Regions from separate parts of the Bradyrhizobium sp. URHA0013 genome, predicted to be linked through region 3. Evidence: predicted binding sites of a transcription regulator. Region 3 holds the regulator's gene; each other region holds the start of a gene.
What was found. The regulator PhoB, encoded in region 3, activates phosphate uptake and scavenging genes when phosphate is short. The targets are predictions, from matches to a motif close to TGTCATNNANCTGTCAT.

Region 1 (7,805 bases), on a different contig from region 3:
ATACACCATCCTGATGGTTGAGCATAATCTGAGCGTCGTGGCCAATCTCTCCGACATCATCACCGTGTTGACGCGCGGACAGGTGCTGGCGCAGGGCCATTACAGCGAGCTCACCAAGGACGAACGCGTCAAGGAAGCCTATCTGGGAGCCGGTCATGGCTGAGACTGCGACGGCGGACGCTCCCGCAAAGGCCGCGAGCGGCGGCAACCTGCTCCAGGTCCGCAACCTGGAAGCCTGGTACGGCGAGTCTCACATCCTGCACGGGATCAACTTCGACGTGAACGCGGGCGAGGTCGTCACCCTGCTCGGGCGCAACGGCGCCGGCAAGACCACCACGCTGAAGTCGATCATGGGCATCATCGGCAAGCGCACCGGCTCGGTGAAGTTCAACAACCAGGACATCATCCGCACGACCTCGGACAAGATCGCGCGGATGGGAATCGCGTTCTGCCCGGAGGAGCGTGGAATTTTCGCCAGCCTCGACGTGCGGGAGAACCTGCTGTTGCCACCGGTGGTGCGTCCCGGCGGATTGCCGCTCGAGCAGATCTTCGATCTGTTTCCGAACCTGAAGGAACGGCTCAACAGCCAGGGAACCAAGCTCTCCGGCGGCGAGCAGCAGATGCTTGCGATCGCGCGCATCCTGCGCACCGGCGCGAACTTCCTGATGCTGGACGAGCCGACCGAGGGTCTCGCGCCAGTCATTATCCAGCAGATCGGCCACACCATTGCGCGGCTCAAGAAGGAGGGTTTTACGATCCTCCTGGTCGAGCAGAACTTCCGGTTCGCATCCACCGTCGCCGACCGCTATTACGTGGTCGAGCACGGCAAGATCATTGACGGATTTTCCAATGCGGAGCTTGCCGCCAACATGGACAAGCTCCACACCTATCTCGGCGTCTAGAACGGCCAACAAGAAGATTCATAGGGAAGTAGCATGATGACAAAGTCGATTGCGTCGTTTCTGCTCGGCACGGCGCTGGCCGTGACCACCGCGGGCGTAGCCTTCGCGCAGGACAAGACCGTCAAGATCGGCGCGCTGTCCGATCAGTCCGGGCTCTATGCCGATCTCGGCGGACCGGGCTCGACGCTCGCCGCGCAGATGGCCATTGAAGATTCCGGTCTGGCTGCGAAGGGCTGGAAGATCGACATCATTTCGGGTGATCACCAGAACAAGCCCGACATCGGCACCGCGATCGCGCGGCAATGGTTCGACGTCGACAAGGTCGACGTCATCGTCGACGTGCCGAATTCCGGCGTGGCGCTCGCGGTCAACAACGTCATCAAGGAAAAGAACGGCGTCTATATCAACTCGGGCGCGGCGACCTCGGATTTGACCAACGCGCAGTGCTCACCCAACACGGTGCACTGGACCTACGACACCTACATGCTGGCCCACACCACCGGCCAGGCGCTGGTGAAGGCCGGCGGCGACACCTGGTTCTTCCTGACCGCGGACTACGCCTTCGGCGCGGCGCTGGAGCGCGACACCACCGCTGTCGTTACCGCAAATGGCGGCAAGGTGGTCGGCGGCGTCAAGCACCCGCTCAACACGCCGGACTTCTCGTCCTTCCTGCTGCAGGCGCAGGCCTCCAAGGCCAAGATCATCGGCCTTGCCAATGCCGGCGGCGACACCACCAACACGATCAAGCAGGCGGCCGAGTTCGGCATCGTCAAGGGCGGCCAGAAGCTCGCAGCGCTGCTGCTGTTCCTCACCGACGTCAAGGCGATCGGGCTCGAGACCGCACAGGGCCTCAACTTCACCGAGACCTTCTACTGGGACATGAACGATCAGACCCGGGCGTTCTCGAAGCGCTTCGCCGACAAGATGAAGAACAACGCGCCGCCCACCATGGTGCAGGCCGGCGTCTATGCGGGCGTGCGTCACTATTTCAAGGCACTGGAAGCGCTCGGCGGCAACCCGCATGACGGCGCCAAGGTCGTCGAGAAGATGAAATCGATGCCGACGGAAGACGATCTGTTCGGCAAGGGCGAGATCCAGCCCAACGGCCGCACCATCCACAATGCCTATCTGTTCGAGGTGAAGAAGCCCTCCGAGTCCAAGGGACCGTGGGATTTCTACAAGCTGGTCGGCACGGTGCCGGGCGACCAGGCCTTCACGCCGCTGTCCGAGAGCAAGTGCGCTCTGTTGAAGAAGTAAGATAACCGCCCGCAGGCCATCTGGCCTGCGGGCGACTTTCAGGGAACGCCGAAGGGACCGGGTGCGGGATCGATGCAGGCTCTTTACGCTCAGCTACTGGTGGGACTGATCAACGGCTCGTTCTACGCGCTGCTCAGTCTCGGGCTTGCCGTGATCTTCGGCATGCTCAACATCATCAATTTCGCCCATGGCGCGCTCTATATGATGGGCGCGTTCGTCGCCTACTTCCTGCTGAACCTCGGCGGCATCAACTACTGGTGGGCGTTGCTGTTTGCACCGATCATTGTCGGCATCTTCGGCATGATCCTGGAACGAACCATGCTGCAATGGCTGACCGGGCTGGATCATCTCTACGGCCTGCTTCTGACCTTCGGCATTGCGCTGATCGTGCAGGGCGTGTTCCAGAACTATTTCGGCTCCTCCGGCCTGCCTTACGCCATTCCGGACCAGCTCAAGGGCGGCATGAATCTCGGCTTCATGTTCCTGCCGGTCTATCGCGGCTGGGTGGTCATCTTCTCGCTGGTGGTCTGCATCGCGACCTGGTTCCTGATCGAGAAGACCCGGCTCGGCGCCTATTTGCGCGCCGCCACCGAAAACCCGACGCTGGTGCGCGCCTTCGGCGTCAACGTTCCGCGCATGATCACGTTGACCTACGGCCTCGGTGTCGGCCTTGCCGCGCTCGCCGGCGTGCTGTCGGCGCCAATCAACCAGGTGCGACCGCTGATGGGCGCCGACCTCATCATCGTGGTGTTCGCGGTGGTGGTGATCGGCGGCATGGGATCGATCATGGGCTCCATCATCACCGGCTTCGCGCTCGGTGTGATCGAGGGCCTGACCAAATATTTCTACCCCGAGGCCTCCAACACCGTCGTGTTCGTGCTGATGGTGCTGGTGCTCTTGGTGAAGCCAACGGGATTGACGGGAAGGGCGGCCTGACATGACAGCCTTGACGGACGACACGCTGCCGGTAACCCCGCGCGCGATCCGCGACGAGATGATCGTCTTCGTGGTGATGGCGCTGCTGCTGGCTTCGGTGCCATTCACGGGGGTCTACCCGTTCTTCGTGATGCAGGCGCTGTGCTTCGCGCTGCTCGCCTGCGCCTTCAACCTGCTGATCGGCTATGGCGGTTTGCTGTCCTTCGGCCATGCGATGTTCCTGGGCACGGCCGGCTATTGCAGCGCGCATGCGCTGAAGGTGTGGGCGTTGCCGCCGGAGCTCGGCATCCTCGTCGGCGTCGCCGGTGCCTTCGTGCTCTCGCTCATCACGGGCTATATCTCGATCCGCCGCCAGGGCATCTATTTCTCGATGATCACGCTGGCGCTGTCGCAGCTTCTGTACTTCATCTACCTCCAGGCCCCGTTCACCCATGGTGAAGACGGCATCCAGGGCATTCCGCAGGGACGCATGTTCGGCGTCTTCGATCTGACCAAGCCGACCGTGCTCTACTACGTGGTTCTGGTCGGCTTCCTCGCCGGCTTCCTGCTGATCTTCCGCATCATCAACTCGCCGTTCGGCGAGGTCCTCAAGGCGATCCGCGAGAACGAGCCGCGCGCGATCTCGCTGGGTTACCGCACCGATCAGTACAAGTTCCTGGCTTTCGTCCTGTCGGGCACGCTGGCCGGCTTTGCCGGTGCGCTGAAAGTCTTCGTGGCGCAGAACGCCTCGCTTACCGACGTGCACTGGTCGATGTCGGGCGAAGTCGTGCTGATGACGCTGGTCGGCGGACTCGGAACCGTGTTCGGTCCCGTGGTCGGTGCCTTCGTGATCATCGCCATGCAGCAATATCTGGCGGGGTTCGGCCAGTGGGTGACCGTGATCCAGGGCTCGATCTTCGTGATCTGCGTGCTCACCTTCCGCCGCGGCGTCATCGGCGAAATCGCGCATTACTTCCGGCGGTCGCTGTAAGTCATTGATATAATGGAAGATAGGCTGACGCGCGAAAGCGGTGGATGATCCGGCTCCACGGGCGTGAGGTGGCACGCGCGTGGATCGAAAATGGTCTATGACAGTTTCATGACGGCCCGCTCGGGCCAGGCCATTATCCAACCGAACCGGTAGTCTCTCTCCCATGATGCGATTGTTTCGCGCTTTCCTGCCCAAGGAAGAACGGTTCTTCGACCTGTTCGACCGCCACGCCCAGACCGTGATCCAGGGCTCGATCGCGCTCCAGAGCATGCTCAACGGGGGTGAGGAGACGCCGGTCTATTGCCAGCGCGTCAATCAGTTCGAGAACGATGCCGACAACATCACCCGTGAGGTGCTGACCGCGGTGCGCCGCACCTTCATCACCCCGTTCGACCGCGGCGACATCAAGAACCTGATCACCTCGATGGATGACGCCATCGACCAGATGCAGCAGACCGCCAAGGCCGTGATGCTGTTCGAGGTCCGCAGCTTCGAGCCGCCGATGCGGGAGATCGGCGGGCTTCTGATCGAATGCGCCAATCTGGTCGGTCGCGCGCTGCCGCTGATGCAGAAGATCGGCCAGAACGTGGCCATGCTGACCGCGATCACGGAAGAGCTGGGCAAGCTGGAAGGCCGCGTCGACGATCTCCATGATATCGGGCTGAAGGAACTGTTCCTCAAGCATCGCAACGGCAACGCGATGGATTTCATCGTCGGCGCGGAGATCTACGATCATCTCGAGAAGGTGGCCGACCGCTTCGACGACGTCGCGAACGAGATCAACAGCATCGTCATCGAGCAAGTTTAGGGCAGGGGACCGCGCCGTGGATGTTGCGTTGGGTCTTCCCGTCCTGGTCGGACTGATCGCCGTCGCGCTGCTGTTCGACTTCCTGAACGGCCTGCACGACGCCGCCAATTCGATCGCGACCATCGTCTCGACCCGCGTGCTGCGGCCGCAATACGCGGTGTTCTGGGCCGCCTTCTTCAATTTCGTCGCCTTCATGGTGTTCGGGCTGCACGTCGCCCAGACCATCGGCACCGGCATCATCGATCCCGCGATCGTGGATGCCCAGGTGATCTTCGCTGCGCTGGTCGGCGCCATCGTCTGGAACCTGGTGACATGGGCGCTCGGCATCCCATCGTCCTCGTCGCACGCATTGATCGGGGGCTTGTTTGGTGCCGGCGTGGCCAAAGCGGGCCTTTCGGCGGTGGTCTGGAGCGGATTGTCCAAGACGGTGATCGCCATCGTGCTGTCTCCGCTCGTCGGCTTTCTGCTCGCGATGGTGCTGGTTGCGATCGTCTCCTGGGCCTCGGTGCGCTCCACGCCCTTTGCCGTGGATCGCGCCTTCCGCATCCTGCAATTCGCCTCCGCCTCGCTCTATTCGCTCGGCCACGGCGGCAACGACGCGCAGAAGACCATGGGCATCATCGCCGTGCTGCTCTATTCGCAGGGCCAGCTCGGCGGCGAATTCTTCGTCCCCTTCTGGGTGGTGCTTTCGTGCCAGGCCGCAATGGCGATGGGGACGCTGATGGGCGGCTGGCGCATCGTCCGGACCATGGGCCTGCGCATCACCAAGCTGACCCCGATGCAGGGCTTTTGCGCCGAGACCGGCGGTGCCGCGACCCTGTTCATGGCGACCTTCCTCGGCGTTCCCGTCTCGACCACCCACACCATCACCGGCGCCATCGTCGGCGTCGGCGCCGCCCGGCGCCTCTCGGCGGTGCGCTGGAACGTCGCCAGCTCGATCGTCTATGCCTGGGTGATCACGATGCCGGCCTCGGCCATCGTCGCCGCGCTGAGCTGGTGGGCGGTCAAGATCTTCGTCAGGTAACCAGCTTCAGTCCGACAATCCCGGCGACGATCAGCCCGATGCTGGCGAGGCGGAACGCGGTGGCCGGCTCGCCGAACAGGATGATGCCGAGCGTCGCGGTACCGACCGCGCCGATACCGGTCCAGACTGCATAAGCAGTTCCAATCGGCAGCGATTTGAGGGCGAGCCCGAGCAGGATGATGCTGCCGGCCATGGCGCCGAGCGTGAGGACCGACGGAACGAGCTTGGTGAACCCCTCGGTATATTTGAGGCCGATCGCCCAGGAGATCTCCAGCAGACCGGCGACGAACAGGATGCTCCAGGCCATGACGACCCTCCATTCAAGGCAGGGTCGTCCCCGCGACTGGCGTGCTGTGGAAAGGGAAGGTCGTCCCTCCCAACCAGGCGGATATGGGACTGGCCGGAAGGCTCCGCAATCACCAGATGAGGCTTGATCAGGCTCATTTTCCCTGCCAAACGCTGCCGCAATGTCCGACATCGCCACCACAGCCGAATCGACGGCCCGTTCCTCGCTTGCCGCTGAAGTGTCGCGGCGGCGGACTTTTGCCATCATCTCGCATCCGGACGCCGGCAAGACCACGCTGACCGAAAAGCTGCTGCTGTTCGGCGGCGCCATCAATCTGGCCGGGCAGGTCAAGGCCAAAGGCGAGCGGCGCAACACGCGTTCGGACTGGATGAAGATCGAGCGCGAGCGCGGCATCTCGGTCGTGACATCGGTTATGACCTTCGAGTTCGAGGGCCTCGTGTTCAACCTGCTGGATACCCCGGGCCACGAGGACTTTTCGGAAGACACCTATCGCACGCTCACGGCGGTCGATTCCGCCGTCATGGTGATCGACGCCGCCAAGGGCATCGAGGCGCGCACCCGAAAGCTGTTCGAGGTGTGTCGTCTTCGTGACATCCCGATCATCACCTTCATCAACAAGATGGACCGCGAGAGCCGCGACGTGTTCGAGCTCCTCGATGAGATCGAGAAGACGCTGGCGCTCGATACCACGCCGATGACCTGGCCCGTCGGCCGCGGCCGTGAGTTCCTCGGCACCTATGACGTCGTCAATGGCGGCGTGCGTCTGCTCGAAGGCGGCGGCGCCAAGACCGGCGCGGCGCAGCAGATCGAGATCGCCGAGCTCGCCAAGCTCAACGCCAATCTCGACGTGTCGGCGGTCAAGGACGAGCTCGAGCTCGTCACCGCGGCTTCAAAACCGTTCGAGCTCGAAGCGTTTCGCGAGGGCCATCTGACGCCGGTTTATTTCGGCAGCGCGCTCCGCAATTTCGGCGTCGGCGACCTGCTGCAAGGGCTCGGCAAGTTCGCGCCCGAGCCGCGCGCGCAGGAGAGCGACCAGCGCAAGGTCGAAGCCACCGACCCCCGCATGAGCGCCTTCGTGTTCAAGATCCAGGCCAATATGGATCCCAACCACCGCGACCGCATCGCCTTCGCCCGCCTGTGCTCCGGCAAGCTGAGCCGCGGCATGAAGGCGAAGCTCGTGCGCACCGGCAAGAGCATGCCGCTGTCCAGCCCGCAATTCTTCTTCGCGCAGGACCGTTCGGTTGCGGACGAGGCTTATGCGGGCGACGTCGTCGGGATTCCCAATCACGGCACGCTGCGGATCGGCGATACGCTGACCGACGGTGAGGATTTCAACTTCGTCGGCGTGCCGAGCTTTGCGCCGGAAATCGTCCGCCGCGTGCGTCTTACGGATGCGATGAAAGCGAAGAAGCTGAAGGAAGCGCTTCAGCAGATGTCGGAAGAGGGTGTTGTGCAGGTGTTCCGCCCGCGCGACGGCGCGCCCGCGTTGGTTGGCGTTGTCGGCGCACTGCAGCTCGACGTGCTCAAGGCGCGGCTGGATGCGGAATATTCGCTGCCGGTCGAATTCGAGGTCAGCGAGTTCCAACTCGCGCGCTGGGTCT
Region 2 (7,805 bases), on a different contig from region 3:
AGGCTGGTCAGCGCGTCATGGCGGGCCATGTGCGAGATCTTGGCCTGGGCCTCCAGCCATTCGGTGATGTCCTCGAAGGTCGCGACCCATCCGCCGCCCTGCATCGGCTGGTTGACGACCCGGATGGAGCGGCCGAACCTGGTCACGACGTCCGTCGTGGTGCGGCTCTCGCGCGCGTCGGCGACGAGGCGGGCGAAGAATTCGCCGGCATCGCCCTGCCACTGACCCTTCGCCTGCTCCTCTCGCAGCACGTCGACCAGCAGTCGGCCGGTGAGCAGGATGTCGGTGCGGCCGAGCATCGCGGCATAACGCTCGTTGAACAGGATGATCTTGCCGTCCGCATCGAACATGCACAATCCCTGCGACATGTTCTCGAGCGCCGTGTCCAGCACGATCCGCTGGCGGCCCAATTCGCCCTTGGCGCGGCGGTCGAGCAGCGCGGCCACCAGCGCAATCGCGATGATCGCGACCGCTGCACCCGCTGTGAAGAAGGACAACGAGGCCGCCGGGATCGATAACCCGCTGGTCGCGAGCGTCGGATCCGGCGTCAGAACGACGGCGCCCATTGCGGTGAAATGATGTGCGACGATGGCGACCGTTAGCAGGGTGCTCGCGGTTAGCGCATGGAACAGGTCGTCGCGCCGCGCAGCGACAAACAGCGCGAGCGCCGCGAAGACAATTCCGAACAGCACCGAGGCGGCAACCGTGCTCCCGATCCAGTCGACGCGTGCCGGCATCTCCAGCGCCGCCATGCCGGTATAATGCATCGTCGCGACCGCGGTGCCGACGATGGCGCCGCCGAGCACGATCCACGGCGCGCGCGCGGAGGATGCCGCCAGACTCAGCCCCACGAAGGTTAAGGAGATCGCGAAGATCAGCGAAAGGATCGTCACCGGGATGTTGTAGGCGCCGGCGCCGCCCGGCCCGTAGGCGAGCATCGCAATGAAATGCGTCGCCCAGATGCCGCATCCGCTGACGGCGGCATCCAGGGCGATCCAGACCAGGCGCCCGGAGCCGTGCGTCGCGCGCGCGCGGTGAAACAGGCTGATCGCCGCCGCGCTTGCGAGCAGGCACACCGCGCCGCCAAGCGCGACGAGCCGCCAGTCGTGCTCCTCGGTAAGACAGTAGAGAACTTGATACATTGCGGGCCCCTATCGACCCGCACTTGAACCGACAGAGATGGACAGTCGGTAACCGGCTACGCGCCTGTTTCGGGGATGGTGAACGGAAGCTGTGTGCATTCGCTCGGATTGTTCATCCGCGCGCCGGCGCGCCGAGGCCGATCACGGCGGCGGCGAGCAGCAGCACGGCCGCCGACACGACCAGCGACAGGTGCAGGCCCGTCATGAACGCGCCCTCCGAGGCCACCAGCGAGCCGAACAGCGCGACGCCGAGCACGCTCCCGGTTTGTCGCGTCGCGTTCAGCACGCCCGCAGCGATACCGGAGCGTGCCTTCTCGACGCTGCCCAACAAGGTCGAGGTCAGCGGCGGCACCAGCAGCCCAAGTCCGCTGCTGATCGCGATCATCTGCGCAAAGATCGCCCAATAGCTCGTGCCGGCTTCGATCCAGAGCAGGCCGACGCAACCGAGCGCCGAGACGCAGGCGCCGACGACGATGGTCGGGCACGGGCCGATCCGCTCGGCGAGGCGCGGCGCCAGCAGATTGACCGGCAGCACCACGCCCATCATCGGCACGAAGGCGAGACCGGTCCACCATGCCGACAGCCCGTTGATCCTCTGGAAATACAGGCTGAGTACGAAGATCAGGCCGTAGATCGCGATGTTGACGAGCAGGCCGACGAGCGAGGTCAGCGCGAACAGCCGGTGGCTGAACAGCGACAGCGGCAACATCGGCTGTGCCGCACGGCTCTCGCGCCAGACGAAGAGCACGGCGAGAATTGCGGCTGCGACGAAGGCCGCGATCACAGCTGGATGGTCCCAGCCAAGCGCGCCACCTTCGATGATCGCGCCGGCGAGCGCCCCCAGCGCACCAATTGCCGCGAGCTGGCCCGGCAGATCGATCTCGCGCGAGCGAGCCCGCGTGGTTTCGCTGGCGTAACGCCAGCTCAGCCACAGGCCAATGAGTCCGACCGGCAGATTGACCAGGAAGATCGCGCGCCAGCCGACCAGCGTGATCAGCGCGCCGCCGACGAAGGGGCCGGCAGTGAGCGCGAGGCTCGCACCGGCGGCCCAGATTGCAACGGCGCGGCCGCGCTCGCGGTCGTCCGGATAGGCATGATTGAGCAGGGCAAGAGAGTTCGGCACCAGGATCGCCGCCGCCAGGCCCTGGACCAGCCGCGCCCCAATCAGCACGGTCGCATTGGGCGACAACGCGCAGGCGAGCGAGGCCACGGTGAAGATGGCGAATCCCGCCATGAAGACGCGCTTGGCGCCGATGCGGTCGCCGAGCGCGCCGGCCGTCAGGATGAATGCGGCAAACGCAATGGTGTAGGCGCTGACCACCCATTGCAGCTCGGCGACGCCGCCTCCGAGCGTCCTGCCCATTGCATCGAGCGCGGTGTTGACGATGGTGACGTCAAGCTGCACCACGCCATAACCAAGGCTCATCGCGGCAAGGGTGAGGGATGTCGCAAGGCGCGAGCCGGCATGCGGCGCGCCGGCTCCGAAGGCTTCGTATTTGACGGTGCTTACTCGCATGCTGCCATCTCGGTTGCAGCCCCATGCGAACGATACGCATCCAACCCGTCATGTTACGACAACGATCGAATGATGGATGCATGATGGGATATGTGATGCGCGAGCGTCGCGCGGACGGCCGCGCGACCCTCTGTCCTGATCCAGGCCGCGCCTGGCCCTAGCTCGCCGCGCGCAGGTTCACCTTGCTCTCGGCGAGAGTGGTCAGCTTCTTGTCGGTCGCTTTCTCTTCTTCCAACGTCTTGGCGAGCACGCTGGCGCAGTCGTTGCGGCCGAGTTGCTTCGCCCAGGCGATCAGACTGCCGTAGCGGACGATCTCGTAATGCTCCGCCGCCTGTGCCGCGTTGATCAGCGCCGCGTCGAGCACCGCCTTATCGGCCACTTCGCCGGCGGTCTCGTCGGCTTCCTCGATGATGCCGTCGATCGCCGGGCAATCGACCGCCTTCACCTGCGCACCGTGCATCTTGAACACTTCCTCAAGGCGCTTCACGTGCTCTCTGGTTTCTTCGAGGTGCGTCAAAAAGCCCTGCTTCAGCTGCGGATCGGTCGCCTTATCCGCCATTTTCGGCAGAGCCTTGGTGAGCTGCTGCTCGGCGTAATAGATGTCCTGGAGTTGATGAACGAACAGGTCGTTCATGGTTTTGATGTCTTTTGTGAACAATCCCATCGGTCCGATCCTCTCGGGTTGTGGGAACACAGAGGCGCCGGCTTGCAGGAGAAGCCGGTTATTCCGCCATGTTCGATTGCTGATGCGGCACTAACCAGCGCAGGGCATCGTCGTTCCAAAAAAGCCCGCATCCCTTGCGCTGGAACAATGTTGGCCGTGCAGGATCTGAGACCATGTCACAGACGGACGCGACCGATCCCACGACTCATATGCTTAACGCGCGTCCGATGTGAACCGCGTATGACAAAGTGGCTGGTCCAAGCTGGTCCAAGGCAGAACCTATCCTTGTCAAGGGCTGCACAAGTCACTGTTTTTGCCTTAAATGAGCTACATCATGCCTAGCGATCCAAGCCCACATCGGGCACTGATCGCATCTGACCGGCCAATGTCTGGCCTGGTCGGTCTTGCCCCCCGCCGGGAGGATGAATGCACGGACTGCTGACCGCGCTGAAGCGCGGCTTCAAGAGATGGATCGGCTGGCGGCGACTCGGCGTTGCGGCGAGCGTCTTCATCATTGCGTTCGCGATCACCACGCTGGTACGGACGCTCAAGGGCATCGACACCGGGGTCATCCTGACCGCGTTGACCGAGATCCCCCGCGGTAACATCGGGCTGGCGGCGATCTGCGTATGCTTCGCGTTCTGTACGCTGACCTTCTACGATTTTTTTGCACTGCGAACGATCGGCAAGAAGCACGTGCCCTATCGCATCGCAGCGCTCTCCAGCTTCACATCGTATTCGATCGGCCACAATATCGGCGCCACCGTCTTCACCGGCGGCGCGATCCGCTTCCGGATCTATTCGGATTACGGGCTGAATGCGATCGATGTCGCAAAAATCTGCTTCCTGTCGGGCCTGACCTTCTGGCTCGGTAACATCTTCGTGCTCTCGATCGGCATGGCCATCCATCCGGATGCCGCCTCCTACATGGATCAGCTGCCGTCGTCGATCAACCGGCTGATTGCGCTCGGCGGCCTCGCCTCGATCGGCGCGTATCTGGTCTGGCTGTGCATGGGCGAGAAGCGCCGCGAGCTGGGCCAGAAGGGCTGGAAGGTGGTGCTGCCGTCAGCGCCGCTGACGCTGGTGCAGATCCTGATCGGCGTCGTCGATCTCGGATTCTGCGCGCTGGCGATGTACCTTCTGGTGCCGGCCACGCCGCAGATCGACTTCCTATCGCTCTCGGTGGTGTTCATTTTGGCGACATTGCTCGGCTTTGCCAGCCACGCCCCCGGTTCGCTCGGCGTGTTCGACGCCGCCATGCTGGTGGCGCTGCCGGAGTTCGGCCGCGAGCAGCTTCTGGCCACGCTCCTTGTCTTCCGCATTCTCTATTTCGTGATCCCGTTCGGACTGGCCATCTCCATCATGGGCACACGCGAGCTCTGGATGAATGTGGTGGAGCCCTGGCAGGAGCGCCGAAGGCTGGCGGAGGCCTGCGCGCAGGCCAACCTGCCCAAGCAGGTGGCAGCGATTGAGCGCGAGCGGTCGCTGCGGCAGGCCAGCAAGCGCTGAGCATGATGCGGAAAAGTGCGAAGCGGTTTTCCGGAAAGATCATGCTCCAACGATAGTCCGCTAGACGCCGGCCGGCAAAACCATCAGACCGATGTTGCAGGCGGAGAGCAACTCTCTTATTTCCGCCTCAACTTTGCCGTTGAAAATGCGGGCCATGATCCCTGTATCCCTTCGCCGTTTCCTCGCTGGTGCCCTGCTGCTCGCCGGGCTCCTCACCGCCCTGCCGCTGGAGCGGGCGGCCGCGCAGGACGCGGGCGCCATGCAGATCAGCTGGGAGGTGCGCAACCGCTTCCGGCTGTTCCGCGAAGAGCGCGACTTCCTGCTCCATGTCGAGAACGCGCGTAACCGCAGCATCCTCGCCGCCGAGCAATCGCTGGAGCTCCAGAGCGAGGGCCGCGGCTGGGCCCGGAACATGGTCAACCGGCTCTGCATCGACCTCCAGGGCCGGGTCAACCAGCCCTGCACCCGCGACAACACGAAGGAAAACTACCTCACCCCCCTCGACCATCCCGTCACCGTGCGTCTCGCCGGCGCGGTGCCGGTCGGCGCCACCTGCGCCTGGTCGTTCGACGACGGCGACGGGCCGCAACAATCCACCTTCGACTGCGCCGAGCCGATCAATCTGCGGGTCCGCTACGGCAAGCAGACGGTCGCGACCGTCGACGTCTCCTCCGGCTCCGATCCAACCCAGCGGGTCCAGACCGAGATCCAGGTCCGCGACATCTTCGTCGCTGGCCTCGGAGACAGCATCGCCTCGGGCGAAGGCAATCCGGACCGGCCGCTGGCGCTGTCGGACGAAGGTTTTTGCTTCCGCTCCTATCTCGGCACCGCCGGCGCGCAGTATTACCGGCCGAGCCGCGCCGGCTTCAAGGGCGGCCGCGCCTGCGAAGCGCCGGATACGCTTGCCAACTGGCAGCGCTACAGCGCGCTCTGGTTCAACTCGCCCTGCCATCGATCGCTCTACAGCTACCAGGCCCGCACCGCGCTGGCGCTCGCGGTACGCTACACCCACGTCGCGGTGACGTTTCTGCCGCTCGCCTGCACTGGCGCCAGCATCAGCGACGGGCTGCTCGGCTCGCAGCGTGCCCGTGAATGCCCGCCCGGCAAGACCGGCGTCTGCAACATCAGCGTGAACGCACAGGTCGCCGAGCTGCGCGAGGCGCTCACCGCTGCTAGGAAACGGCAGCCAGAGCGCACGCTCGACCTCGTGCTGCTCTCGGTCGGCGCCAACGACGTCTATTTCTCCGGCCTCGTCGCCGACGTGATCGTCGAGACCGCAACCGAGCGCGCGATATTCCGGCGCTCCGGCGTGATGGCGAGCGTCGATGATTCCCGAGATGCGCTGGCGCGCGAACTGCCGCAGAATTTCGTCAAGCTACGCGAGGCGCTGAAGCCGCTGGTCGGTGGCGACCTCTCGCATGTGGTCTACGTCTCCTACGCCAACCCGGCGCTCGCCGATGGCGGCGTGCCTTGCCGCGGCGGCCGCGCCGGCTTCGACATCCATCCGTCCTTCAACGCCGATCCGCAGCGCCTCGCCCGCGTGTCGACCTTCGTCGACACCGAATTCCTGCCGCAACTGAAGGGGCTCGCTACCTGCACCCGCGGCGCGCTGTGCCGCGATCCCGAGGCCGACCGCATGACCTTCGTGGATTCGCATCAGGCGGCGTTCGCCGATCACGGCTTCTGCGCGCATTCGGGCAACGATCCCGAATTCGACCGCACCTGCTTTGCCGAGAACGGCCAGAGCTTCAATCCTGACATCGTGAGCGCGGCGAGCCAGCCGATGCTGTGCGGCCGCGGCGCCTCCGAATTCCGCGCCTATCTGCCGCGCGCGCGCTGGATCCGCGACGCCAATGACAGCTATTTCGCCGCGATGACCTATCCGCAAGGCTTGCCGGCAGCAAGCCAGCCGACCGACATCCACGACGCGACCTGGGGCGTGCTCTCCGCCGTCTATGGCGGCGCCGTGCATCCGAGCGCCGAAGGCCACGCCGCGATGGCGGACGCGGCACTGCCGGCCGCAAGCGCCGTGCTGGGGCTGGATGCGGCACCGCCGGGCGTGACACGCGGGCTGCTCGCGCCGCTGCTGCCGGCGGCGCAGCAGTAGGCACCCTGCGCCAAAATGGCGCAGGCGACCTCTCCGGCCTAAATTGAATGCACGACTTCGCCAATGCACGCTAAAGTTGGGCGCAGGGGCTTGGGTCAGACCAAATGCTCGCACGCCCGCCTACGTCACACGGAGGAGGCTGCCTTGGCGAAGCGATCAGCGAGAGGTCCGGCCAAGAAGCGACCGCGAGGTCCCACGCAGCGTAGCAGATCGGCGACCCAAGCTTCGCGAGGCCGGGATCAGGAATCACCGCGTCTGTCCGAGGACACTTGGCGAAGCCTCATTTTCAGGACATTTGGTCACCAGCGCTTCACGCAAGACAGCCCCATCCTGCCGGACGTGTGGCTGGCCTACGCCAAGGCCGACAAGGGGGTGCGCGTCGACATCATCCTAACTCCCAAGACGGGACACGCGCCCGGTGCCATTGCGCAGTCGCTTGAGCAGCGATTGCTGCGCTATCACAGGAACTCCGGCAGAACGACCAGCACGCTCAAAAGCGAGACGATGATCGCGTACAGCAGGTCCTCGGTCGTAGCCAAGCTGACATTTGCAGAGCTGATGCGCGTCGTCATTCCCATGACGAACTGGTGGCGTGACCTTCCCATGCAATTGCGTTCTTTCCAGGAGGTCGAAGAGCGGCTGTCGCAACTGGAAACGCAGCGAACGAAGTTCAAGACCGTCGTCAATACCAGCCAACAATGGGATTACTTCCGCTTCATTGTCTTGGCTGGGTTCATCGACAGTTGGCGCGAGCGTGCCGATCCCGAAGACCTGGCCGAAGTTCTGCAAACCGACGCCAATAATTTTCGGGATATCAGGAGCATCACGGAAGGATTTCTGAGCCAATTCCGCCGGTTCAAGCAAATT
Region 3 (7,805 bases):
CGCCAGGCCGCGGAACAGGTCGAGCCGGAGCTCGCGCTCGCCGATGGCGGGCAGCGAAATGGCCGGCGATGCCGCGCGCGGCTTCGCACCCGCGGATTTGACCTCCACAGGTTTGGCGGTTCCCGCGATCGTCGATCCCGTCACTTGGTCGGCAATGGTCATCGGGGGCTAAAAACCCTTCCGCAAATCGCGACGTGGCAAGGAGTGTACCGGTCCGGCCGTCATCTCGCAAAGCGCCCGGATCACATGCAAAGACACTTGGACGTGTACTTCCCTGCGAATTCTGGCGGGACGATGTCGCCAGAACCGCCTCCGGCGTTTGGTTCCCGAGCAGATTTCGGTATGATGGCAATCATGTACCGCGCCGTGACCCGCCAGATCGAAGTGACCGTCGAGCCGAACTTTGTTCCGGAGCAGTCGTCGGCCGACCGCTCCCGCTATTTCTGGTCCTACACCATCGTCATCACCAATTCCGGCGACGAGACCGTGCAGCTCAAGACGCGGCACTGGATCATCACCGACGCCACCGGCCGGCAGCAGGAGGTGAAGGGCGAGGGCGTCGTCGGCGAGCAGCCGACGCTCGCCCCCGGCGAACGCTTCGAATACACCTCCGGCGTGCCGCTCACGACCGCCTCGGGCTTCATGACCGGCCGCTACCAGATGGTCAGCGCAACCGGCGAGCGCTTCGAGATCGACGTGCCGACGTTCTCGCTGGACAGCCCGGACAACAAGCGGGTGTTGAATTAGGGTCTGAGATGGTGGGCACGCTTCGCTTTACCCGCCCTCCGGCACTACAGCACCGCGCTACGCGTCCTCGACGCCCGCCTCGTCCGGTGTGAACTCGTACACCGAGCTGCAGAACTCGCAGGTCACGACGACCTTGTCGTCCTTGACCATCGCGGCACGATCGTCGGACGAAAAGCTCTTCAGCATCGATGCCACCGCGTCGCGCGAGCAGGAGCATTGCGCCTTCAAGGGCAGCGGATTGAACACGCGCACGCCGCGTTCGTGGAACAGACGGTAGAGCAGCCGCTCGCCGGACAGCTCCGGATCGATCAGCTCGACATCTTCGACGGTCTCGATCAGCGAGCGCGCCTCGACCCAAGCATCGTCTTCAGCGACGGCATGCACCTCGACGCCTTCGGGCGCATCGCCGGGATGCAGATCGGCCTGCCGCGCGCGCTCGGGCGCCTTCGGCAGGAACTGCATCAGCATGCCGCCGGCACGCCAGCGATGCTTACCGCCGTCGTTCGAGCGCCATTCCTCGCCGACGGCGAGACGCACGCGGGTCGGGATCTGCTCGGAGCGCAGGAAATATTCGTGAGCGGCGTCTTCCAGGCTGCCGCCGTCGAGCGCGACCAGGCCCTGGTAGCGGCTCATGTCGGGGCCCTGGTCGATGGTCATGGCGAGATGACCGTGCCCCAGCAGCGCGCCGGAATCCTTTGCATCGCCGAGGCGCGCGGCGTCGTAGCGCGCATAGGCGCGCAGACGATCCGGCGCCTGATAGTCCACGACCAGGAACGACACCGGACCGTCGGTCTGGGCCTGGAGGATGAAGCGGCCCTCGAACTTCAGCGCCGAGCCGAGCAGCGTGGTCAGCACGATGGCCTCGCCGAGCAGCTTGCCGACCGGCGCCGGGTAATCGTGCTTGGTCAGGATCTCGTCGAGCGCCGGACCAAGCCGCACCAGCCGACCGCGCACATCGAGCGCGTCGACCTCGTAAGGCAGCACGGCGTCATCGATCGGAACCGCGGATGGCGCGCGAACCGGACCTTCGGGCCCGGTTTTCATGTCAGGGGATTGGGAAACCATGGCGCTTTATCTGGGGTCGGAAGGCGGAATTGGAAGGGGTTCGGAGCAGCTCATCTGGACACTGGTTTGATCATGATACGGCAAATTCGGTGTCGTCCCGGCGAAGGCCGGGACCCATAACCACGAATATTGGTTTGGCGAAAACTCGTTGCCTCCGCCGATCTGCCACAAGAGAGATTCCGCGGTCTGGGTCCCGGCCTTCGCCGGGACGACGGAAAGTTAGCTCGCCCGCGTCGATCTACTTCACCGCGTCGAAGCACCAGGCCAGAATGCCCTTCTGCGCGTGCAGGCGGTTTTCGGCCTCGTCGAACACGACGGATTGCGGACCGTCGATCACCTCGTCGGTGACCTCCTCGCCGCGATGGGCGGGCAGGCAGTGCATGAACAATGCATCGGGCTGGGCCAGCGACATCAGCTGGGCATTGACCTGATAGGGCTTGAGCACGTTGTGGCGGTGCTCGCCTTCCTTGTCCCCCATCGACACCCAGGTGTCGGTCACGACACAATCGGCCCCACGCACGGCGGCTTCGGCATCGGTGCCGAGCATGATCGGCGCGCCGGTCGCCTTGATGAAGTCGCGCATGGCTTTTTTCGGGGCGAGCTCCGGAGGCGTCGCGACATTGAGCTGGAACTTGAAACGCTCGGCGGCGTGCGCCCAGGACGCCAGCACGTTGTTGTCGTCTCCGGTCCAGGCCACCGTCTTGCCCTCGATCGGGCCGCGATGTTCCTCGTAGGTCATGAGGTCGGCCATCACCTGGCAGGGATGCGAGCGCCGCGTCAGGCCGTTGATGACGGGTACGGTGGCGTTCGCCGCAAGCTCCAGCAGGGCATCGTGATTGAGGATGCGGATCATGATGGCGTCGACATAGCGCGACAGCACCCGCGCGGTGTCGGCGATGGTCTCGCCGCGGCCGAGCTGCATCTCGGCACCGGTGAGCATGATGGGCTCGCCGCCGAGCTGGCGCATGGCAACATCGAAAGACACCCGCGTCCGCGTCGAGGGGCGCTCGAAGATCATCGCCAGCGTCTTGCCTTCGAGCGGCCTGACCGGCTGATGCGCCTTCTGCTTCGCCTTCATCGCGGTGGACGCGGCGAGCATGCGCTTGAGCTCCGACAGCGGCAGCTCGTTGATATCGAGGAAGTGCTTCGGTGTTTTCTTGGGTGTATTATCGGGCGACTTGCTCATCAGCTTGCCGCCCGCTTGTTGCCGGATAACGCGGTGCAGGCGCGCTCGAGCCGCCCGACGCTGTCCTCGATCTCGGCTTCGGTGACGATCAAAGGAGGCAGGAAACGCACGACATTGTCGCCGGCACCGACGGTGAGCAGCTTTTCGGCGCGCAAGGCGGCAACGAGATCGCCCGAAGGCACCACGGCCTTGATGCCGATCAGGAGGCCCTCGCCGCGCACTTCGCTGACGACATCAGAGTGGCGGTCGATCACGGAAGCGAGCTTCTGCTTCAGCAACAGCGACATCCTCTGCACGTGGTCGAAGAAGCCGGGCTTGAGCATGACGTCGAGCACGGCGTTCGCAGCCGCGATCGCGAGCGGATTGCCGCCGAAGGTCGAGCCGTGCGAGCCCGGTGTCATGCCGGATGCCGCTTCCGCGGTCGCAAGGCACGCGCCGATCGGGAAGCCGCCGCCGAGCGCCTTGGCCAGCGACATCACGTCGGGCTCGACGCCAAGGCGGCGGTACGCGAACAGATCGCCGGTGCGACCCATGCCGGTTTGCACCTCGTCGAAGGCGAGCAACAGACCCTTCTCGTCGCAGAGCTGGCGCAACGCCCTCAGGAAGGCAGGCGTTGCCGAACGGACACCGCCCTCGCCCTGGATCGGCTCGATCAGGATTCCGGCGGTCTGCGGACCGATCGCCTTTTTCACCGCCTCGAGATCGCCATGCGCAACCTGGTCGAAGCCCTCCATCGGGGGGCCGAAACCTTCGAGATATTTTGCCGAACCCGTCGCGGCCAGCGTCGCCAGCGTGCGGCCATGGAACGCGCCTTCGAAGGTGATCATGCGATAGCGGTCGGGATGGCCCTTCGCGGCGTGATAACGGCGCACCACCTTGATCACGCATTCCAGCGCTTCGGCGCCGGAATTGCAGAAGAACACGAAATCCGCAAAACTTTCATTGCACAGGCGCGCGGCGAGCTTTTCGCCGTCCGGGCTCTGGAACAGGTTCGACATGTGCCAGAGCTTCGTGGCCTGCTCCTGCAACGCCGCGACCAGCGCCGGATGGGCATGGCCGAGCGCATTCACCGCCACCCCGGAGGTGAAATCGAGATAGCGCTCGCCATTGGTCGCGATCAGCCAGCAGCCTTCGCCACGCTCGAAACCGAGGTCGGACCTGGCGAAAACGGGGAGCAAATGCGGCGCTGCGCTGTTAGTCATGACGGTCACTTGAATGTTGCGGACGGTGTGAGCGTGCATTGCGCAACGCACCATCGACCGGCCCGGAAAACGAAACGTGCCGCCTCTTGCGGGCGGCACGTGCGACTATCTTAGGCTTGGTGAAACGGGTGTCAATGCCGCCCGGAAAGCCTCGCGAAACGCTGAATCCGTAGTCTTGCGGTGCCGATTTTGCGGGATTTAGTCACGGAACATGTGGAAGCGAGTCGGCGGACTCTTGCGCGGGAGTCACGCCATATTGTAGCGTTTGGATTGTCAGATACGACATCTCGTGCAGTGGTTCTGATCTTTAAGTCCTTATGTACCGGCGTAAACGTTCGGGCGTTCAAGACGCGCCCGGCGAGCCTTAAGGGATTCTGGCGGCACGGGTTTTTGAAGGCTTAGGCATTCGCTGCGAGGCCCCAGGATGGCTGGCGCGCAGCGAGGGAAAGGGTGCAATGACGGTTTTGACCTGGTCCGATGATCGCGTCGAGCAGCTGAAAAAGCTCTGGGAGGCCGGACTTTCGGCCAGCCAGATCGCGGCGGAGCTCGGCAATGTGACCCGCAATGCCGTGATCGGCAAAGTGCACAGGCTCGGCCTCTCGGGCCGCGCCAAGAGCCCTTCGTCGGCAGCGCCGCGGCCGCGCAAGGCGCGCCCCGCGCAGCACATGATGCGGGTGAGCCGCCCGATCTCGCGCGGCAACACCGCGCTGGCGCAGGCCTTCGAGGTCGAGGCTGAGCCGGATCCGGTCACCTATGACAACGTGGTGCCGATGAGCCAGCGGCTGTCACTGCTGGAATTGAACGAGGCGACCTGCCACTGGCCGGTCGGCGATCCCTCGAGCCCGGACTTCTTCTTCTGCGGTGGACGGGCGCTGTCCGGCCTGCCCTATTGCGCCCAGCACTCGCGCGTCGCGTACCAGCCGGCGTCGGATCGGCGGCGTGCACCGGTGAAGCCGGGGCCGCGGTAATTACGGCAAGTCGTCGCGCGAAGACGGCTCAACGATTTCAGTCTCGTCCCGGCCTAGTGCGCAATTGCGCATGGGGGCCGGGACCCATACTCGGAGCGCGCAGTTGTTGCGCGAAAGAGGTCACTCCGAGTCTTCGCCAAACCACGTTCGGTGATTATGGGTCCCGGATCAGCGCTCGCTTGTCCGGGACGACGTCGAAGAATTCGGGGACAGCTTGCCAAGAAACAAAGCTGCAACCCTACACCTGCTCCGCCTTCGCAAACCGATCATCCAGCGCGTAACCGGCCCCGCGGACGGTGCGGATCGGGTCCTGCTCGCGGCCGAGATTGAGCAGCTTGCGCAGGCGGCCGATATGCACGTCGACAGTGCGCTCGTCGATATAGATGTCGCGGCCCCAGACGCTGTCGAGCAGTTGCTCGCGCGAGAACACCCGTCCCGGGTGCTCCAGGAAGAACTCCAGCAGGCGATATTCGGTCGGACCGAGATCGATCGGCCGGCCGGAGCGCGCCACGCGGCGCTTGTCGCGGTCGAGCTCGATGTCGCCAAAAGCGAGGACGGTGGCGAGCCGCTCCGGGCTTGCGCGCCGCAGCAGGCCCTTCACGCGCGCCAGTAGCTCCGGCACCGAGAACGGCTTGACGATGTAATCGTCGGCGCCGGTCGCAAGACCCCGCACCCGCTCGCTCTCCTCGCCGCGCGCGGTGAGCATGATGATCGGCAGCTGCTTGGTCTCGGGACGGGTGCGAAGCCGCCGGCACAATTCGATGCCTGACAGGCCCGGCAGCATCCAGTCGAGCACGATCAGATCGGGGATGTGCTCCTTGAGGCGGGTGTCGGCGTCGTCGCCGCGCATCACCGTCTCGACGTCATAACCGTCGCCTTCGAGGTTGTAGCGGAGAAGCTCGGTCAGGGCTTCCTCGTCCTCAACCACCATAATGCGTGCGCCCATCGGGTCGTCGCTCCCTTAAGTCTTCAGGTGTTCGGTACCGTGTTGGCGAAGGTCGTCATGTCGCCCTTCGGCCGCTTGTCGGTGATCGCCTGGCCCTCGATCATGTAGAACACGGTCTCGGCGATGTTGGTGGCGTGGTCGCCGATCCGCTCGATGTTCTTGGCGCAGAACATCAGGTGAATACAGAACGAGATGTTGCGCGGATCCTCCATCATGTAGGTGAGGAGCTCGCGGAACAGCGAGGTGCAGATGGCGTCGACTTCCTCGTCACCCTTCCACACCGCCATCGCCGCCGGCAAATCATGCGCGGCATAAGCGTCCAGCACCGACTTGACCTGCTGCTGCACGAGGTCGGTCATGTGCTCGAGGCCGCGGAACAGCTTGAGCGGATGGAAGTCCGTCTCCAGCGCCGCAACGCGCTTGCCCATGTTCTTGGCGAGGTCGCCGATGCGCTCGAGATCGGTCGCGACGCGCATGGCGCCGACGATCTCGCGCAGATCGACTGCCATCGGCTGGCGCCGGGCGATGGTGAGCACCGCACGCTCCTCGATGCGCTTCTGCAGCGCGTCGAGCTCGGTGTCGATGGCGACGACGCGCTGGCCGAGCGGGACGTCGCGGCGGATCAATGCGTCGACGGACTCGACGATCATGCGTTCGGCGATGCCACCCATCTCGGCGACCAGGCGCGTGAGTTCCTGGAGGTCGGTGTCGAAGGCCTTTGCGGTATGTTCAGAACCCATGTCGCGTCTCCTAGCCGAACCGGCCGGTGATGTAATCCTGCGTGCGCCGGTCGGACGGCGACGTGAAGATCTTGCTGGTGTCGTCGAACTCGATCAACTCGCCGAGATACATGAAGGCGGTCTTGTCGGAGACGCGCGCCGCCTGCTGCATGTTGTGGGTGACGATCGCGATCGTGTAATCCTCGGACAGCTCCTGGATCAGCTCCTCGACCTTGGCGGTCGAGATCGGGTCGAGCGCCGAACAGGGTTCGTCGAACAGGATCACCTCGGGCCGCACCGCGACGGTACGGGCGATGCAGAGGCGCTGCTGCTGGCCGCCGGAGAGCGACAGGCCGGAGGCGTTGAGCTTGTCCTTGACCTCGTTCCACAGCGCGCCGCCGCGCAGCGCCTTCTCGACGCGGCCGTCCATCTCGGACTTCGAGATCTTCTCATAGAGACGGATGCCGAACGCGATGTTCTCGTAGATCGTCATCGGGAACGGCGTGGGCTTCTGGAATACCATGCCGACGCGGGCGCGCAGCAGATTGAGGTCCAGCTTGCCGTCGAGGATGTTGGTCTGGTCGAGCATGAGCTGACCGGTGGCGCGCTGACCGGGATAGAGGTCGTACATCCGGTTGAAGATGCGCAGCAGGGTCGACTTGCCGCAGCCCGACGGACCGATGAACGCCGTGACGCGGTTGGCGCCGAGCGTCAGGTTGATGTTTTTCAGCGCGTGGTGCTCGCCGTAATAGAAGTTCAGGTTGCGCACGGTCACCTTGGGGGGCGCCTCCGGCAGCACTGCCGCGTGCGGCAGTCCACCTGACGCGCTCATCGATACGGAAAGATCACTCATTTTGCGGTCCTCTCGGCGCCAAGGATGCGCGCGAAAATATTAAGGGCAAGAACGGTCAGGGTGATGAGCAGCGCGCCGCTCCAGGCCAGCTGCTTCCAATAGGCATAGGGGCTCTGCAC
Region 4 (7,805 bases), 180 kb from region 3:
CCGCCGCGCACGACGTTCGGTGCGCCGTAGACGATGTCGTCGCCGTGGCTTGCCGCCGCCCGCGCCGTCTCCTCGTTGATCGGAAACTCCGCGAGCGCCACGCCCATGGCGCGAAAGCCCTGGCGCATCGCCGGCGTCGCATCGTCATGCGAGAGCATCCGCACGTCGGCGGCGCGCGCCGCCGCGGCGAGCCGCGACACGGAAGCTGGCACTTCACTGGCGCTGGAGAGCACACGCTCGACGAGGCGATCGAATTCCTCGCTCGACAGGCCGGTGCGCTCCACCATGCGGTTGCGCTTGCGGGGCTTGGCCATGTCCCCAACCGTGCCGTCCATGTGGTCGTTGAAGGCGAAGAGGTCGACGCGGCCATCGCTGAGCCACTGGCTGATCTCGGTTTCGGCGTCGAGATTATAGGTCTCGTGGCGCAGGTGAAAGCGGGTGTCGGCCGCGAATTGCGGGCGCTGCCGTTCGATCGCCTCCATCAGGCCGCGCGCATTGTCGGCGCTGCGCAGGCCCGGCTCCCACGAACAGGTCGTGGCGTGAAACACCGTGGTGATACCGTTGCCGATCGCTTGGCGGTCGCTATCGGCGAGCGCCACGTCGATCGGAAAATCGACCCCGGCGCGCGGCATCATCTGCCGCTCGAAGGCATCGCCATGCAGATCGACGATGCCAGGCAGGACCAGCAGGTCGCGCGCGTCGATCGCAAGCCGCGCCCGGCCGCGAGAGGCATCGATCTCTGCGATGTCCGTTCCGGACAGGGCAAGAGAAGTTTCGACGAGCTCGGAGCCGATCAGGCTTCGGCCGCCCTCAAGGAAAATGTCTGTCACGCGACTGCGCTTGGTTTGCTGCTAACAGAATTGTTGAGAGAACTTGCGTGCTTCGTATGTCGAGAGAAAATCTTCAATCCCGAGCTTGCGGAAATCGGGCAGTGCTGTACGCAATTTGTCGTGATCCCAATCCCACCAGGCGAGGGTGGCGAGCCGTCCGGCAAGCTCTTCCGAGAACCGCCGGCGAACGATGCGCGCCGGATTGCCGGCGACGATGGTGTAGGCCGGAACGTCCTTGGTGACGATGGCGCCGGCCGCGATCACCGCGCCGGTGCCGATGTTGCGGCCCGGCAGCACGATCGCGCCATGGCCGATCCAGACGTCATGCCCGATATGGACGTGATGCTGGCGCCGCCAGTCGAAGAATTCCGTGTCGTCGCTCTCGCCTTCGAAATAGGCGCTCGAACGATAGGTGAAGTGCGCCTGCGTGGCGCGGTGCATCGGGTGGTTGCCCGGATTGATCCGTGTCATCGCCGCGATCGAGCAGAACTTTCCGATGGTGGTGTAGGTGATCTGGGCGTCGTTCACGACATAGGAGTAATCGCCCATCGTCACCTCGTGTAGCATCGTGCGCGCGCCGACCTCGGTATAGGCGCCAAGCCTGGCGTCGTGCAGCTTCGCCGAGGGATCGATGGTCGGCTGGACCGAAAGAGCTTTGGCGGCCATGTTGCATCCGAACGAGAGGGCGGGCGTTTCTCTTCGAGCGGCTTGATGACAATGTCATGACGACGCGATGACAGGGGATGAACAGGGGATGAGGTGTGTAGGATCGCCGCACCGCAACGTCCGTGTCACACAAGTGTCAAGCGCCGGCGTTAGCGGTGGGTCCCAGCTACTCTGGAGCCCTGCATGCTGGTGGTTGAAGGTCTGACGTGTCGCTTCGGCGTGAAAGCCGCGGTGGACGACGCCTCGTTTCAAGTCTCTCCCGGCGGCTTCGTCGGCGTGATCGGACGGTCCGGCGCCGGCAAGTCGACCCTGCTGCGGACCATCAACCGTCTCGCGGCCCCTTCGCAGGGCCGCATCCTGTTCGACGGCCTCGACGTCACGGCGCTGCGCGGCAAGGAGCTGCGGCAGTGGCGGGCGCGCTCGGCGATGATCTTTCAGCAGTTCAATCTGGTCGGCCGGCTCGATGTTCTCACCAACGTCCTGATGGGACGGCTTGCGACGGTGCCGGCCTGGCGCTCGCTGTCGCAGACCTGGCCCGAGCAGGACAAGGCGCTGGCGATGTCCGCGCTTGAGCAGTTCGACATCGCCCCGCTAGCAGCCCAGCGCGCCGACCAACTCTCCGGCGGCCAGCAGCAGCGCGTCGCGATCGCCCGCGCGCTGGTGCAGCAGCCCGACATCATCCTCGCCGACGAGCCGATCGCTTCGCTCGATCCGCGCAACACCAAGATCGTCATGGATGCGCTTTTGCGCATCAACAAGCATTTTGGCATCACCGTGCTCTGCAATCTGCATTCGCTCGACCTGGCGCGCAGCTATTGCGACCGCCTGATCGGCATGGCGCAGGGACGCGTGGTGTTCGACGGCGCGCCGGCTGAGTTGACCGAGCACGTTGCGCGCGAGCTCTACGATCTCGAAGCCGCCGATGTCATGGGCGGCACGCTCGCACCGGTGCGACAGGGCATTCCGGTGCTTGGAACGGCGGCCGCCGCCTGAGCGGCGCCGCATCAGGACCCACCAGTTTTGCGTCAACCGACCTGAACCAATGAAGAGGCTATCATGATCACTCGCAGATTGATTCTTGCCGGCGCCGCCGCGCTCGCGTTCACGACCTCGGCTTCCGCCGAGGACTGGAAAGCTAGATATCCCGAACTGACCTTCGCGGTCATTCCGGCGGAAAACGCCTCGGGCGTCACCGAGCGCTGGGCGCCGTTCATGAACTATCTCTCCAAGGAATTGGGCGTGAAAGTCACGCTGCGCATCGCCAACGACTACGCGGCCGTCATCGAAGGTCAGCGTGCCGGCAACATTCATATCGCAAGCTATGGCTCAGCGTCGTTTGCCCGCGCCCGCCTGACCGGCGTCAAGACCGACGCCTTCGCGAACGACATCAACTCCGACGGCTCTACCGGCTACTACTCGGTGTTCTTCGTCAAGGCGAGCAGCCCCTACAAGAGCATCGACCAGCTCAAGGGCAAGAACCTCGGCCTGGTCGACCCGAACTCAACCTCCGGCAACAACGTGCCGCGTTTCGAGCTCGACAAAATGGGCATCGCGGACGCCGACACCTATTTCAGCAAGGTCGTCTTTACCGGCAGCCACGAGAACGCGATCCTGGCGCTGGCGCAGGGCACGGTCGACGTCGCGGCCAACCAGTGGACCAGCGACGACGATTCGACGCTGGCGCAGATGCTGACCAAGGGCATGCTGAAGAATGCCGATGGCTCGGCGATGAAGAAGGATGATTTCCGCATCATCCACAAGTCGGCGCCGATCATCAACGGCCCCTATGCCTACAATTCCGATCTGCCGGAAGAGGCCAAGGCCGCGATCGCGAAGGCGTTCTTCGACGCGCCGGCCAAGGACAAGGCTGCCTTCGACCGCCTCCAGGACGGCCAGAAGAAGGGTTTTCATCCCGCGACCACCAAGGATTGGGATGGCACGATCGAGCTGATCAAGTTCGTCGATGCGCTGCGTAAGAAGAAGGCGTCCTGAGTTTCGGGACGATGCCACTGGAGCCGGGTCGATGGACCCGGCTCTTTCTCTTTGATTGACCATTTTTCCTGGCCAAGATGACCGTCGCGGTTTCGATCCTCCCGGAGCAGCAGCTCGCCGTGCTCAACGCCGCCTATCGCCAGGCGGTCGCGCGCAGGCGAGGGCGCCTCCTGTTCGGAGCCGTGGTGTTCGCCGCTGCGCTGCTTCTGGCGGCGATCGGCGCGGAAGTGAATCTGCGGACGCTGTTCGCCCATTACGGCAACTTCATCAGCTATTTCGACCGCATCCTCACACTCGACAGCGGACAGCGGGTCTGGACCGATGTCGGCGAGTGGCTCTGGGGCTGGCGCAAATGGCTGAGGATGCTGGGCGAGACCCTGCTGATCTCCTATGTCGGCACGTTGATCGGCGCGACTTTTGCCTTCTGCCTGAACTTCTTCGCGGCTGAAAACACCTCGCCCGCGCCCTGGCTGCGGTTCGCGGTGCGGCGCCTGCTTGAATTCGCCCGCACGGTGCCCGGCATCGTGTTTGCGCTGATCTTCGTGATCGCCTTCGGGCTCGGACCGATGGCGGGCGTACTGGCCATTGCGATTCACTCCACCGGCGCGCTCGGAAAGCTGTTCTCCGAGACCGTCGAGAACGTCGACATGAAGCCGGTCGAAGGCGTCCGCTCGACCGGCGCGAGCTGGCTCTCCTGCATGCGCTTCGCCATCCTGCCGCAGGTCACGGCGGGCTATGCCAGCTACGCGCTGCTGCGTTTCGAGATCAACGTCCGCGAGGCCTCCGTGATGGGATTCGTCGGCGCCGGCGGCATCGGCCAGGAGCTGGTCGTCGCCATCCGCAAGTTCTATTACTCCGACGTCAGCGCCATCCTGCTCACCATCATCGTCACGGTCTTCATTATCGACATCAGCACCGGCTGGCTGCGCGGCCGCCTGTTCGGCAGGGAGACGCGGACGTGACGGGGCCGCAGGAGATCGACATCGCCGCGCTTCGCGCGCGCTACCCCGATGTGTTCGACCGGCCGGCCTCGGCGCGGCTCGCCATGCCGGGGATGATCGTCGCGGCGCTCGCGATCCTGATTTATGGCCTCGTCGATCTCGACTTCTCGCCCTCGCGCTTCGTCGCCGGCCTCAGCCAGCTCGGCTGGATCAGCCTGATGATGATTCCGCCGGATCCCGGTTCGTCGCTGCCGATCTATCTGAAGGCGCTGGGCGAGACGCTGTCGATCGCGCTGCTCGGCACGACGCTGGCTGCGGTGTTCGCGCTGCCGATCAGTCTTCTTGCCGCGCGTAACGTGGTGCCGTCGAGCATTTTGCGCTTCCCGATTCGACGTTTCCTGGATTCGATCCGCGGCGTCGATACGCTGATCTGGGCGCTGGTTTGGATCAACGTGGTCGGGCTCGGCCCGTTTGCCGGCGTGCTCGCCATTGCCGTGTCCGATTTCGGCGCCTTTGGAAAGCTGTTCTCGGAGGCGATCGAGGGCGCGGACCAGAAGCAGGTCGAGGGCATCCGCGCCTCCGGCGGCAGTGCGCTGCACGAGATCCGCTTCGGTCTGCTGCCGCAGGTTTTGCCCGTGATCGCCGGCCAAGTGCTCTATTTCATCGAGTCGAACACGCGTTCGGCTACCATCATCGGCATCGTCGGTGCCGGCGGTATCGGCCTCCAACTCGCCGAGCAGATCCGCGTGCTGGAATGGCAGAAGGTGTTGTTCCTGATCCTGATGATCCTGGTCGCGGTCGCCGCGATCGATTTCGTCTCGGGAAAACTGCGCTTCGCGATTATTGGGCGAAGGGCGGTGGCCTGATCACGATTTCGTAGGGTGGTAAAGCGCCGCGTGCGCACCAGTTCAATCGCAGTACTGGATGGATGGTGGGCACGGCGCAAGTGCGCCTTTGCCCACCCTACGACTCCACCAAAAATTCCACCCGCTCCGCCGCAAAGCGCGAATGCTTGGTGACCAGCGGCTTGCCGTCGAGATCGTGATCGGTGGCGTCGACCACCAGGATCGGCCGTCCCAGCGCCAGATCGAGCCGTGCGGCGTCGGTTGCGTCAACGATGCCGGCGGTGATCCGGGTCGCGCCGCGGCGATAGTCGCGGACGCCGTAATGCTCGAGCAATTTCGTCATCGAGCGGGTCGCGGCAAAGACGTCGCCCGCACCCGGAAACAGCTGCGCCGACAGCCACGTCGTGGAGACGCAGATCGGCGTGCGGTCGGCGAGGCGCATCGCCTCGATCCGCACCAGCGGTGCACCAGTCTTGAGGCCGAGTTCCCGCGCGAGTTCGCGGGTCGCGACATCATCGGACGCCTCGATCAACCGGCCATGCGGTTCGCGGCCGTCCGCGCCGACGATCTCGGAGAAACGAGTCCGCGATCGCAGCGGATAGGCGAGCTTCTGCGTCTCGACATAGGTTCCGCTGCCGCGTTCGGCCCGCACGATGCCGCGCTCGGCAAGCGCGGCCAGCGCGCGCCGCACGGTGTGGCGGTTGACGCGATAGGTTTCGGCGATCTCCACCTCGCCCGGCAGCTTGTCGCCGGCCGCAAAGCGGCCATCGGCGATACCGCGCTCGATGCCGTCGGCAACGAGGCGCCACAATGCGACGCCGGAGGAAGCTGTGTCTTGCATGCTCATGTGGCCGGGAAGCTACTCCAGAAATCACGCCCTTGTCACGAAACAGTCATGGCGCTCCGCTATCAAGTTGTCTAGTATCATAGACAACTTGGATTCGGCAAGTTCTGCAGAAAAGTCGGTGGATGTGGTGACCCAGCACAACAATCAGCAAGCCCAGCGCAAGGCCGCAATGGCCGTGCTGGCGCACGCGGAGGCGGGCGAGATCGCCGCTCGCCTCCGCGCTCTCGCTTTGCCGGCGCATCAGGATCTGCGCGCGCCGGAAAACGGCCTCGTCATGCTGCGCGGCCGGGTCGGCGGCGACGGCGCGCCGTTCAACCTCGGTGAAGCCACCGTGTCGCGCGCCGCGGTGCGGCTTGCGAGCGGCGAGGTCGGTTTCGGTTACACGCTCGGTCGCGACGGCGAGAAGGCGCGGCTGATCGCGCTGTGCGATGCGCTGGTGCAGTCCAGCGATTTCGGCGCCGCGGTGGAGCGGGATATTATCGCGCCGTTGCGTGAGCAGCTGATGGCCAAGCGCAAACAGGTGGCGGCCGAGACCGCCGCGACGAAGGTTGATTTCTACACCATGGTGCGCGGTGAGGGGTGAGATCATGACCACGATTGCGGAACTGCCGCCGGGGTTCGCCGACAAGGTGCTGTCGGCGCAATCGACCTTTCGCTCGGTCATGGACGCGATGGCGCGGCCGGGATCGGTCCAGCGCATCGTGCCGACATCAGGAGCGCCTCAAACGATGATGCGCGGCACGGCCGCGATCGCGCTGACGCTGTTCGACCACGACACGCCGCTCTGGCTCGATGCGCGCATGTCGGAAAGCACCGACGTGACAAAATGGCTGAAGTTCCACACCGGCGCACCGGTGGTGCAGGATCCCTCGATCGCCAGCTTCGCGCTGATCGGCGACGGCGGAGTGCTGCCTTCGTTCGAGCGCTTCGCGCTCGGCACCAGCGAATATCCGGATCGCTCGACCACATTGATCGTCCAGGTCGATAGCCTTGACGCCGGACGCAGCTTCGAGCTGCGCGGCCCCGGCATCGACGGTGTCGCCACGCTCCAGGCGTCGATCAAGCCGTTCGACCTGTTCGAGCGACTTCGTATTAACGAGGCGCTGTTTCCGCGCGGCGTCGATGTGGTGCTGGTGGCCGATGACGCCGTGGTTGCGATCCCGCGCACCACGCGTGTCGTGAGCAAGGGAAGCTAAGCATGTATGTCGCAGTCAAAGGCGGCGAACGCGCCATCGAGAACGCCCATCGCCTGCTCGCCAGTGCGCGGCGCGGCGATCAAAGCGTGCCGGAAATTTCCCTCGACCAGATCTCGGAGCAGCTTGGTCTCGCCGTGGACCGCGTCATGAGCGAAGGCTCGCTCTATGACCGCGAGCTCGCGGCGCTCGCCATCAAGCAGGCGCGCGGCGATCTGATCGAGGCGATCTTCCTGGTCCGTGCCTTCCGCGCCACGCTGCCGCGCTTCGGCGCCAGCGAGCCGGTCGAGACCGGCGCGATGCGGGTGCAGCGGCGGGTGTCCTCGACCTTCAAGGACATTCCCGGCGGCCAGATTCTCGGGCCGACCTTCGACTACACCCATCGCCTGCTCGATCCCTCGCTCGCCGAAGGCTTTGTGCCGGAAGCGCCAGCGACGGCCGAAGCATCGACAGTGCCCACACCGCGGGTGACGGATATCCTCGGCCGCGAC

Region 1: the regulator PhoB is predicted to act here: its motif matches at 4,163-4,179, upstream of N551_RS0127360 (DUF47 domain-containing protein).
Region 2: the regulator PhoB is predicted to act here: its motif matches at 3,552-3,568, upstream of N551_RS0110010 (YbhN family protein).
Region 4: the regulator PhoB is predicted to act here: its motif matches at 1,542-1,558, upstream of phnC (phosphonate ABC transporter ATP-binding protein).

Annotation. Positions count from the first base shown of each region.
Region 1 is NZ_KI912426.1:1,436,801-1,444,605, forward strand. It holds gene N551_RS0127335 (ABC transporter ATP-binding protein) at 1-163, shown strand, start outside; gene N551_RS0127340 (ABC transporter ATP-binding protein) at 156-902, shown strand; gene N551_RS0127345 (ABC transporter substrate-binding protein) at 936-2,159, shown strand; gene N551_RS0127350 (branched-chain amino acid ABC transporter permease) at 2,232-3,095, shown strand; gene N551_RS0127355 (branched-chain amino acid ABC transporter permease) at 3,097-4,065, shown strand; gene N551_RS0127360 (DUF47 domain-containing protein) at 4,229-4,873, shown strand; gene N551_RS0127365 (inorganic phosphate transporter) at 4,890-5,897, shown strand; gene sugE (quaternary ammonium compound efflux SMR transporter SugE) at 5,890-6,204, opposite strand; gene N551_RS0127375 (peptide chain release factor 3) at 6,365-7,805, shown strand, end outside.
Region 2 is NZ_JADK01000006.1:490,413-498,217, reverse strand. It holds gene N551_RS0110025 (EAL domain-containing protein) at 1-1,142, opposite strand, end outside; gene N551_RS0110020 (MFS transporter) at 1,255-2,658, opposite strand; gene N551_RS0110015 (ferritin-like domain-containing protein) at 2,816-3,322, opposite strand; gene N551_RS0110010 (YbhN family protein) at 3,749-4,831, shown strand; gene N551_RS0110000 (hypothetical protein) at 4,986-6,938, shown strand; gene N551_RS0109995 (S8 family serine peptidase) at 7,083-7,805, shown strand, end outside.
Region 3 is NZ_JADK01000003.1:842,583-850,387, forward strand. It holds gene N551_RS0104220 (OpgC domain-containing protein) at 1-162, opposite strand, end outside; gene apaG (Co2+/Mg2+ efflux protein ApaG) at 355-747, shown strand; gene N551_RS0104230 (Hsp33 family molecular chaperone) at 805-1,812, opposite strand; gene argF (ornithine carbamoyltransferase) at 2,051-2,998, opposite strand; gene N551_RS0104240 (aspartate aminotransferase family protein) at 2,998-4,200, opposite strand; gene N551_RS0104245 (GcrA family cell cycle regulator) at 4,656-5,168, shown strand; gene phoB (phosphate regulon transcriptional regulator PhoB) at 5,407-6,114, opposite strand; gene phoU (phosphate signaling complex protein PhoU) at 6,138-6,854, opposite strand; gene pstB (phosphate ABC transporter ATP-binding protein PstB) at 6,865-7,686, opposite strand; gene pstA (phosphate ABC transporter permease PstA) at 7,683-7,805, opposite strand, start outside.
Region 4 is NZ_JADK01000003.1:666,011-673,815, reverse strand. It holds gene N551_RS0103420 (alpha-D-ribose 1-methylphosphonate 5-triphosphate diphosphatase) at 1-830, opposite strand, end outside; gene N551_RS0103415 (chloramphenicol acetyltransferase) at 852-1,496, opposite strand; gene phnC (phosphonate ABC transporter ATP-binding protein) at 1,680-2,489, shown strand; gene phnD (phosphonate ABC transporter substrate-binding protein) at 2,553-3,488, shown strand; gene phnE (phosphonate ABC transporter, permease protein PhnE) at 3,566-4,450, shown strand; gene phnE (phosphonate ABC transporter, permease protein PhnE) at 4,447-5,295, shown strand; gene phnF (phosphonate metabolism transcriptional regulator PhnF) at 5,393-6,121, opposite strand; gene phnG (phosphonate C-P lyase system protein PhnG) at 6,240-6,704, shown strand; gene phnH (phosphonate C-P lyase system protein PhnH) at 6,709-7,317, shown strand; gene N551_RS0103375 (carbon-phosphorus lyase complex subunit PhnI) at 7,320-7,805, shown strand, end outside.